Regions from separate parts of the Aeromonas bivalvium genome, predicted to be linked through region 4. Evidence: predicted binding sites of a transcription regulator. Region 4 holds the regulator's gene; each other region holds the start of a gene.
The links. Region 4 encodes sigma-54, which starts transcription at its own class of promoters, with help from an activator protein. Its sites were predicted from a motif close to TGGCACNGTTTTNGCTT; they were not measured.
Positions count from the first base shown of each region.

Region 1 (2,204 bases), on a different contig from region 4:
ACCTTGCCGGTACGGTTCTTGCCGTTGGCACCGACGATGGTGACCTGCTGGTTGGTCTTGACGCGGCCGCGGGTGATGCGGCCGATGCCGATGACGCCCACGTAGGAGTTGTAGTCCAGCTGGGAGATCTGCATCTGGAAACCACCGTCGGCATCGGCCGCAGGCGCTTCCACGTTGTCGACGATGGCCTGGAACAGGGGTTCCATGTTGTCGGATTCAACGTTCGGATCCAGGGTGGCAAAACCGTTCAGTGCAGAGGCGTAAACAACCTTGAAGTCCAGTTGCTCATCGGTGGCACCCAGGTTGTCGAACAGATCGAAGACCTGATCCATGACCCAGTCGGGGCGCGCGCCCGGACGGTCGATCTTGTTGATGACCACGATGGGCTTCAGGCCCTGGGCAAATGCCTTCTGGGTCACGAAGCGGGTTTGCGGCATGGGGCCGTCAACGGCGTCGACCAGCAGCAGCACTGAGTCAACCATGGAGAGCACGCGCTCAACCTCACCACCGAAGTCGGCGTGACCCGGGGTATCTACGATGTTGATGCGGTAGTCGTTCCAGCGGATGGCAGTGTTCTTGGCGAGAATGGTGATGCCACGTTCCCGTTCCAGATCATTGGAGTCCATGATCCGTTCCTGACCTTCGCTGGTGCGGTCCAGAGTACCGGACTGCTGCAGCAGCTTGTCCACCAGGGTTGTCTTGCCGTGGTCAACGTGCGCAATAATCGCAATATTGCGTAAATTCTCTAACATTCTCGCCTCAATCACCGGGTAAAATTGGGCGCTAATTGTACTCTCGCCTTTGTGATCTGCCTAGCAGAATCGCAGTAGATTCACGCATGACAGTGGATCTGGATCATGGACCCGGGGCAACAAGCCTGTTTAGATGGGACTTCGTGGCCGTCGCACTGGTTTGGTGCACCAAAAAGATCCCTGAATGCACCAATATGATGCACGTCGGCATGAACCCAGCTGGTTTTGGGACGCCAAGATGCGGCAACTGCCCTGAAATCAAGCTGTCACAAACTTGGCACGATACTCGCTTATGTGAATCTGATGACGCATTCACCCAAAGAGTTTTAACACCGGAGGTTACTTAGCATGTCAGCTCAGAACGTAATGGCCTTGATCCAGGAACATGAAGTCAAGTTTGTCGACCTGCGCTTTACCGACACCAAGGGTAAAGAGCAGCACGTTTCCATTCCCTCCCACCAGATCGACGAAGACTTCTTCGAAGACGGCAAGATGTTCGATGGCTCCTCCATCGGCGGCTGGAAGGGCATCAACGAGTCTGACATGGTGCTGATGCCGGATCCGGCCTCCGCCAAGCTGGATCCGTTCACCGAAGAGACCACCCTGAACATCGTCTGCGACATCCTGGAACCGGCCACCATGCAGGGCTACGACCGCGATCCGCGCTCCATCGCCAAGCGTGCCGAAGACTTCCTGAAGTCCAGCGGCATCGCCGATACCGTGCTGTTCGGACCGGAACCCGAGTTCTTCATGTTCGACAACATCACCTTCTCGAACACCATGGGTCACAGCTTCGTCAAGATCGAATCCGAAGAAGCGGCCTGGAACTCCGGCACCGCCTACGAGCACGGCAACAAGGGTCACCGTCCCTTCGTCAAGGGTGGCTACTTCCCGGTTGCACCGGTTGACTCCTCCCAGGACATCCGCGCCGCCATGTGTCTGGTGCTGGAAGAGATGGGCCAGGTCGTCGAGGCTCACCACCACGAAGTGGCCACTGCCGGTCAGAACGAGATCGCCACCCGCTTCAACACCCTCACCCTGAAAGCGGACGAAGTGCAGGTATTGAAGTACGTGATCCACAACGTGGCCCACGCCTACAACAAGACCGTCACCTTCATGCCCAAACCCATGTTCGGTGACAACGGCTCAGGCATGCACTGCCACCAGTCCCTGGCCAAAGACGGCGTCAACCTGTTCGCGGGTGACCTGTACGGCGGTCTGTCCGAGATGGCACTGCACTACATCGGCGGCATCATCAAGCACGCCAAGGCCATCAACGCCTTCGCCAACCCGACCACCAACTCCTACAAGCGTCTGGTGCCGGGTTACGAAGCGCCGGTCATGCTGGCCTACTCCGCCCGCAACCGCTCTGCCTCCATCCGCATCCCCGTGGTGCCGAGCCCGAAAGCCCGCCGCATCGAGGTGCGCTTCCCGGATCCGGCTGCCAACCCG
Region 1 covers NZ_JBGXBV010000009.1:47,575-49,778, forward strand. Annotated here, with positions in the region: gene typA (translational GTPase TypA) at 1-752, opposite strand, end outside; gene glnA (glutamate--ammonia ligase) at 1,101-2,204, shown strand, end outside.
Region 1: glnA (glutamate--ammonia ligase) is a predicted target of sigma-54. The motif match lies at 1,028-1,044, and genes of this name have one in related genera.

Region 2 (2,204 bases), on a different contig from region 4:
GTCGTCTGACAGTGTCTTCATGTATCCACGCTTCTTGTTTTAGAGTGCGCCCTGAACGGCCTTGGCCAGCTCATCGGGCTGAAACTTGGCGATGAAATTGTTCGCCCCGACTTTCTGCACCATGGCCTGGTTGAACACACCACTGAGAGAGGTGTGCAGGATAACATGTAAATCCTTCAGGCTGGGATTGTTGCGGATCTCGGCGGTGAAGGTATAGCCATCCATCTCCGGCATCTCTATGTCCGAGATGACCAGGGCAATCTGATCCTTGATGGGGCCATTCTTGGCCATCTCCAGCAACATGTTGAGGGCCTCGCGGCCATCTTTTGCCAGCACGCACTGCACACCGATGGCATCCAGCGCCCGCTGCACCTGCTTGCGCGCCACCGAGGAGTCGTCTGCCACCAGCACGGGGCGACCCTGGGTGTTGTGCTCCACGCTCGCCTGCACCAGATCCTGACTCACCTCGGTCGAGACGGGGGAGATCTCGTTGAGGATGCGTTCCACATCCAGGATCTCCACCAGCTCGCCATCCACCTCGGTGACCGCTGTCATGTAGTTGATGCGCCCCGCCCCCTTGGGAGGCGGCAGGATGGACTCCCAGTTCATGTTGATGATCCGTTCGACCGAATGGACCAGGAACCCCTGGATGGAGCGGTTGTACTCCGAAATGATGATGAAGCACTTGGAGAGATCGGCGATGGGGCGCTTACCCATGGCCATGCTGAGGTCGATCACCGAGATGGTCTGGCCGCGAATGTGCGCAACACCACGAATGCAGGAGTTGAGCTTGGGCATGACGGTCAGGGGCGGGCACTGCAACACCTCGCGCACCTTGAAGACGTTGATGCCAAATCTTTGACGTCCATTGAGCCGAAACAGCAGCAACTCCAGGCGATTTTGCCCGACCAGTTGCGTCCGTTGGTTTACCGAGTCCAGAATACCGGCCATACACACTCCCTAAAAACGTCTGGCATTAATCATGCATGAGATGCATGCGCCATGTTGGCTCGCGCCAGAGGATTGCCGACCCCAGGCGTCGGACCTGGCGCAAGCATAGTTAACATTGGTCATATACGTCATTCACTTATCGACCAGCGGACGAAAATGATTAACAGACTTTTGCTCATCTCCTTGCTCCTTGGCGGGGTCGGCTCTGTTCGAGCCAGCGACGTCAATGCCGGGCTGCAAACCCGGGCGGAAGAGTTCGTACGCGATCAGCTCTCTCTCCCCCTCGATGCCAGGGCACAGATCAGCGCCGCCAGCATAGATGAACGGCTGCAACTCAGCGCCTGCGACCAGGATCTGGAGATCAGCCTGCCCGCCAGAATGGAGATCCGCCGCAACACCACCCTCTACCTCCAGTGCCACGAGACACCGGGCTGGGATCTCTATCTGCCGGTACGGGTCAGCATCCAGAAACCCTACATCACAGTGGTGGAAGCCATCGCCAAGGGAGACATCCTCGGCCGCAACCAGCTGGTGCAGGCCTATGAGGATCAGACCCTGATCCGCGGCGACTATGTGCAAGACCTGGAGGCGCTGGTCGGCACCCGCAGCAAGCGCGAATTGAGGCCGGGTCAGCCGGTGCGCCTCAACCAGATCTGCGTGGTGTGCAAGGGAGACCAGGTCACCCTCATCGCCGAAAACAGCAGCATGCAGATCAAAACCATGGCCCGCGCCTTGCAAGATGGCAGCTTCGGCGACATGATCAAGCTCATCAATACCCGCTCCGGCAAGACGGTTCAGGGCAAGGTGAGCTCAGTCGACACCGTCATCGTCACCTTCTGACGGATTTTTTTGGGTATTTTTCCTAAAGTTCCGGCAGGTTAGACCGATAACCGGGATAAGCAGGCAGCAAAGCGAACAAGGTAACCAAGATGGCTATTAACAATATCAACAACTTGGCGGGTAACCGGGTACAAAATACCGGTAACAGCCAGAGCAGCGTGGCCAAGTCGACCAGCGGCGGACAAGACGCCCGCGCCCCCCAGGTCAAGGTCGATTCAGTCTCCCTGACCAGCGAGGCGCAACAGTTGCAACAAGTACAGAAAAACCTCAACTCGGCATCGACCGGGAATGAGAGCCGGGTGGAGAGCCTGAAGCGGGCCGTGGCCAGTGGTGACTACCAGGTCAACAGCCAGGCCGTTGCCAAGAAGATGTTCAGCCTGGAAGCCCAGCTGGAGAAAACCCTGGGATGATGG
Region 2 covers NZ_JBGXBV010000004.1:129,198-131,401, reverse strand. Annotated here, with positions in the region: gene ACEUCR_RS11640 (CheR family methyltransferase) at 1-21, opposite strand, end outside; gene ACEUCR_RS11635 (chemotaxis protein CheV) at 40-951, opposite strand; gene flgA (flagellar basal body P-ring formation chaperone FlgA) at 1,186-1,791, shown strand; gene flgM (flagellar biosynthesis anti-sigma factor FlgM) at 1,881-2,201, shown strand; gene ACEUCR_RS11620 (flagella synthesis protein FlgN) at 2,198-2,204, shown strand, end outside.
Region 2: flgA (flagellar basal body P-ring formation chaperone FlgA) is a predicted target of sigma-54. The motif match lies at 972-988, and genes of this name have one in related genera.

Region 3 (2,204 bases), on a different contig from region 4:
GGGCGATGGAGAGGCCATGCTCGATGGCGCTGGCATAGAGGGCCCGACTGTCGAGGCACGCGTCGAATGTCAGCCAGAGGAAGTAGCCGCCGTCCGGGGTCGAGATATGCACCTCGTCCTGGAAGAGGCGCAGCAGGGCCGCCCGCATCTGCTGCTGGCGCTGGGCCAGGGTGTGGCGCAGGCGGCGAAAGTGGGCATCCACCCCGCCCTGGCGAAGCATGTCGGCCAGCGCCAGCTGGCTCGGCACATTGGTGGACAGGGTCGACATCAGTTGCAGGCGCTGGATGCGCTCGGCATGGGATCCGGCCACCACCCAGCCGACCCGAAAGCCCGGCGCCAGGCACTTGGTCCAGGAGCCGCACAGCAGGCTGTCGCCCCGGGCATCCCAATGGGTGATGGGCCTTGGCCGCTCGCGCCCGAAGTAGAGCTCGGCGTAGACGTCGTCCTCCACCAGAGGCACCTCATGGGCGTTGAGCAACGCCATCAGTCCCTGCTTGTGGCCATCCGGCATGGTGTGACCGAGGGGGTGCTGGACGTTGCCCATCAGCCAGCACGCCTTGATGGGGCGCTGGGCGAGGGCCTCCTCCAGCAGGGCGAGATCGATGCCCACCCCGGGGATCACGGGTATTTCCACCACCTTGAGCTTGAGCCGCTCTATGGCCTGCAGGGCGCCGTAGAAGGTGGGGGATTCCACCACCACCCAGTCCCCGGGCTCGGTCAGCACCTGCAAGCTTAAGGAGAGCGCCTCCATGGCGCCCGTGGTGATGATGATCTGCTGGGGATCCACCGCCATCCCCTCGCTGGCGTAACGCTGGGCGATGGCGCGGCGCAGCGCCTCGTTGCCGGGAGGCAGATCTGCCACCGTGCTGAAGGGGTCGAGGCGGCGCATGCAGCTTGCCAGGGCCCGGCCGAGCTGGGGGTGGGGGAAGAGGGCGGGATCCGCCACCGCGAGCCCCAGCGGCACCAGCTCCCGGGACTTGCTCGCCTGCAACACCTCGAACACCAGATCGTTGATGTCCACCGAGCCGCTGTAGCGGGCCTGCTGGGCCGTGCCGGCGGGCAGCGGGGAGGTGGCGGCCTTGACGTAGTAGCCGGACTGGGGCCGCGCCAGGATGAGGCCGCGGCTCTCGAGCAGCTGATAGGCCTGGAGCACCGTCATGGGGCTCAAATGATGGGTCTTGCAGCTCTGGCGGATGGAGGGGATGCGCTCCCCCGGCTGCCAGAGACCGCTCTCTATCTGCTGCTGCAACAAGGCAGCCAGCTGACCGTAACGGGACATGGGGTGGCCTAAACTGTTATAGGTGGATTTCACTATAACTGCATCTGTTATAGGTGTCATGGCACGTGTTGTACTTAACCGGCGAAAACCTGCCTGTTAAATGCAACATAGAGAGTCATGCATGATAAGCCTGGATGATGTGGTCAGCCTCTCCCGAATACAGTTCGGCGCGACGGCGATGTTCCACTTTCTGTTTGTGCCCCTCACCCTGGGGCTGTCCTGGATCCTGGTGATCGCCGAGTCGGCCTACGTGATGACCGGCAAGGTGATCTACAAGGACATCACCCGCTTCTGGGGCAAGCTGTTCGGTATCAACTTCGTCATGGGGGTCACCACCGGCATCACGTTGGAGTTCCAGTTCGGCACCAACTGGGCCTACTACTCCCACTATGTCGGCGACATCTTCGGCACCCCGCTGGCGGTGGAGGGGCTGATGGCCTTCTTCCTGGAGTCCACATTGGTGGGCCTCTTCTTCTTCGGCTGGGACAAGCTCTCCCGGGGTCAGCACCTGCTGGTGACCATGCTGGTGGCGCTTGGCTCCAACCTCTCCGCGCTCTGGATCCTCATTGCCAACGGCTGGATGCAAAACCCGGTCGGCGCCGAGTTCAACCCCATGACGATGCGCATGGAGCTGGTGGACGTAGGGGCGGTGATCTTCAACCCGGTGGCCCAGGTCAAGTTCGTCCACACGGTGGCGGCGGGCTATGTGGCCGCCTCCCTGTTCGTGATGGGGGTGAGCAGCTGGTATCTGCTGCGTCGCATGGAGGTGCGCTTCGCCCTGCGATCCTTTGCCATCGCCTCGGGCTTTGGTCTGGCGGCCATCCTCTCGGTCATCGTGCTCGGGGACGAGTCGGGCTATCGCTCCGGCGAGGTGCAGAAGGTCAAGCTCGCCGCCATCGAGGCGGAGTGGGAGACCGAACCCGCC
Region 3 covers NZ_JBGXBV010000004.1:208,133-210,336, forward strand. Annotated here, with positions in the region: gene ACEUCR_RS11995 (aminotransferase-like domain-containing protein) at 1-1,279, opposite strand, end outside; gene ACEUCR_RS12000 (cytochrome ubiquinol oxidase subunit I) at 1,401-2,204, shown strand, end outside.
Region 3: ACEUCR_RS12000 (cytochrome ubiquinol oxidase subunit I) is a predicted target of sigma-54. The motif match lies at 1,339-1,355, and genes of this name have one in related genera.

Region 4 (2,204 bases):
GGCTTCGGCAATCTGGTTCAGTTTTTCTACGCTCAACACCACATGAACATTGTTGATGTGGTCAAAGTGACGCTCGAGTTTGGCAAACTTGTTATTCACATAATCACGCAGCGCTTCGGTGATCTCTACGTGGTGTCCGGTCAAGTTAATTTGCATAACGTCTTCCTTCTGTGTTGCCTAAACCAGGCGTTTGCGCTGATTGGACGGTGGTATCAACAAGGATTCACGGTATTTGGCGATCGTGCGTCGAGCCACCATAATACCCTGTTCGGCCAGCAAATCCGCGATCTTGCTATCACTTAGCGGTTTCGCCGGGTTTTCCGCCGTCACCAGCTTCTTGATCAGGGCACGAATTGCGGTCGATGAGCACTCACCTCCTCCCTCTGTGTTGACGTGACTGGAGAAAAAGAACTTCAGCTCGAAGATGCCACGGTGGGTATGCATGTACTTCTGGGTCGTGACCCGGGAGATGGTCGATTCATGCATCTCCACCGCCTCGGCGATGTCGTTGAGCACCATGGGCTTCATGGCCTCCTCGCCGTATTCAAAGAACCCCTGCTGCTGCTCGACGATGCAGCTGGCCACCTTGAGCAGGGTCTCATTGCGGCTCTCCAGACTCTTGATGAACCACTTGGCATCTTGCAGATGGGAGCGAATGAACTGGGTATCCTGGCTGGTGCGCGCCTGGCGAGCCATGGCGGCATAGGTTTCGTTGACGCGAATGCGGGGCGCCGAATCCGGGTTCAGCTCCACCACCCAGCGGTTCTGGCGCTTGACCACGGTGACATCCGGGATTACGTACTGGGAATCGCTCTGTACCACCCGGTTGCCGGGTCTGGGTTCGAGCTGCTGGATGAGATCGATGACCTCCTTGAGCTCCCCCTCCTTGAGCCGCGTCTTGCGCGCCAGGGTGCGATAGTCCCGATTGCCCAGCAAGTCCATGTGCTCACGGACGACCTCACGCGCCTGGGCCAGCCAGGGTTGCTGTGCACTGAACTGACCCAGCTGGATCAGCAGGCACTCCTGTACAGAGCGGGCCGCGATGCCGACCGGATCGAAATGCTGTACCCGCTTGAGCACGGCTTCGATCTCGTCGAGCTCCACCTCGACGTCGTCACTGCTCACCGCCTGCTGGATGTCTTCCAGGGTGCTGGTCAGGTAGCCGGACTCGTCGATGCCATCGATGATGGCCAGGGCAATGGCGGCATCGAGATCGCTGAACGGGGTGAGCCGCATCTGCCACAGCAGATAATCTTGCAGGTTTTCCGTGGTCTCGCCCTGATAGACGCTGTCTTCCCCCTCGAAGACGGGGCCGGCACTCTGGCCGGTGCCGGCGGAGTAGACGTCATCCCAGCTGCTGTCGACCGGCAGCTCGTCCGGCAACTGCTCCTGGGCCATGGCCTCGCTGCTGTCGATCTGGCTCTCGTCCTGCTTAATATCGGTATGAGTCTCCAGCTGCTCGACCTCTTCTTGCTCGAGCAGGGGGTTGCTATCGAGGGCTTGCTGGATCTCCTGCTGAAGTTCCAATGAAGAGAGCTGGAGCAGACGAATCGCTTGTTGTAACTGCGGCGTCATGGTCAATTGCTGACCGAGACGCAACTGGAGTGTCGGCTTCATCTACGTCGGGATATCCTTATTTCAGCGAGGCGATCATCAGGAAACGAAGGGCGATTTCCCCTTACTATAGACTGAATTGATCGCCCAAATAGACACGCTTGACCTGTTCGTCGGCCAGGATCTCGGCGGGGGTGCCTTCCGCTATCATCTTGCCGTGACTGACGATATAGGCCTTCTCGCACACATCCAGCGTCTCGCGCACGTTGTGGTCCGTGATGAGCACGCCCAGCCCTCGATCCTTGAGATGCTGGATGATCTTCTTGATGTCGATGACAGAGATGGGATCGACCCCGGCAAACGGCTCGTCCAGCAGGATGAAACGGGGCTCGGCCGCCAGGGCGCGGGCGATCTCGACCCGGCGGCGCTCGCCACCGGACAGGCTCTGACCCAGGTTGTCCCGGATGTGGGTGATGCTGAACTCTTCCAGCAACTGCTCCACCTTGTCTTCCCGCTCTTCGCGACTCAACTCCTTGCGGGTCTGCATGACCCCCATCAGGTTGTCATAGACGGAGAGGCGGCGGAAGATGGAGGCCTCCTGAGGCAGATAGCCGATGCCATTGCGGGCACGGATGTGCATGGGTTGCAGG
Region 4 covers NZ_JBGXBV010000005.1:316,633-318,836, forward strand. Annotated here, with positions in the region: gene hpf (ribosome hibernation promoting factor) at 1-156, opposite strand, end outside; gene ACEUCR_RS14215 (RNA polymerase factor sigma-54) at 178-1,617, opposite strand; gene lptB (LPS export ABC transporter ATP-binding protein) at 1,682-2,204, opposite strand, start outside.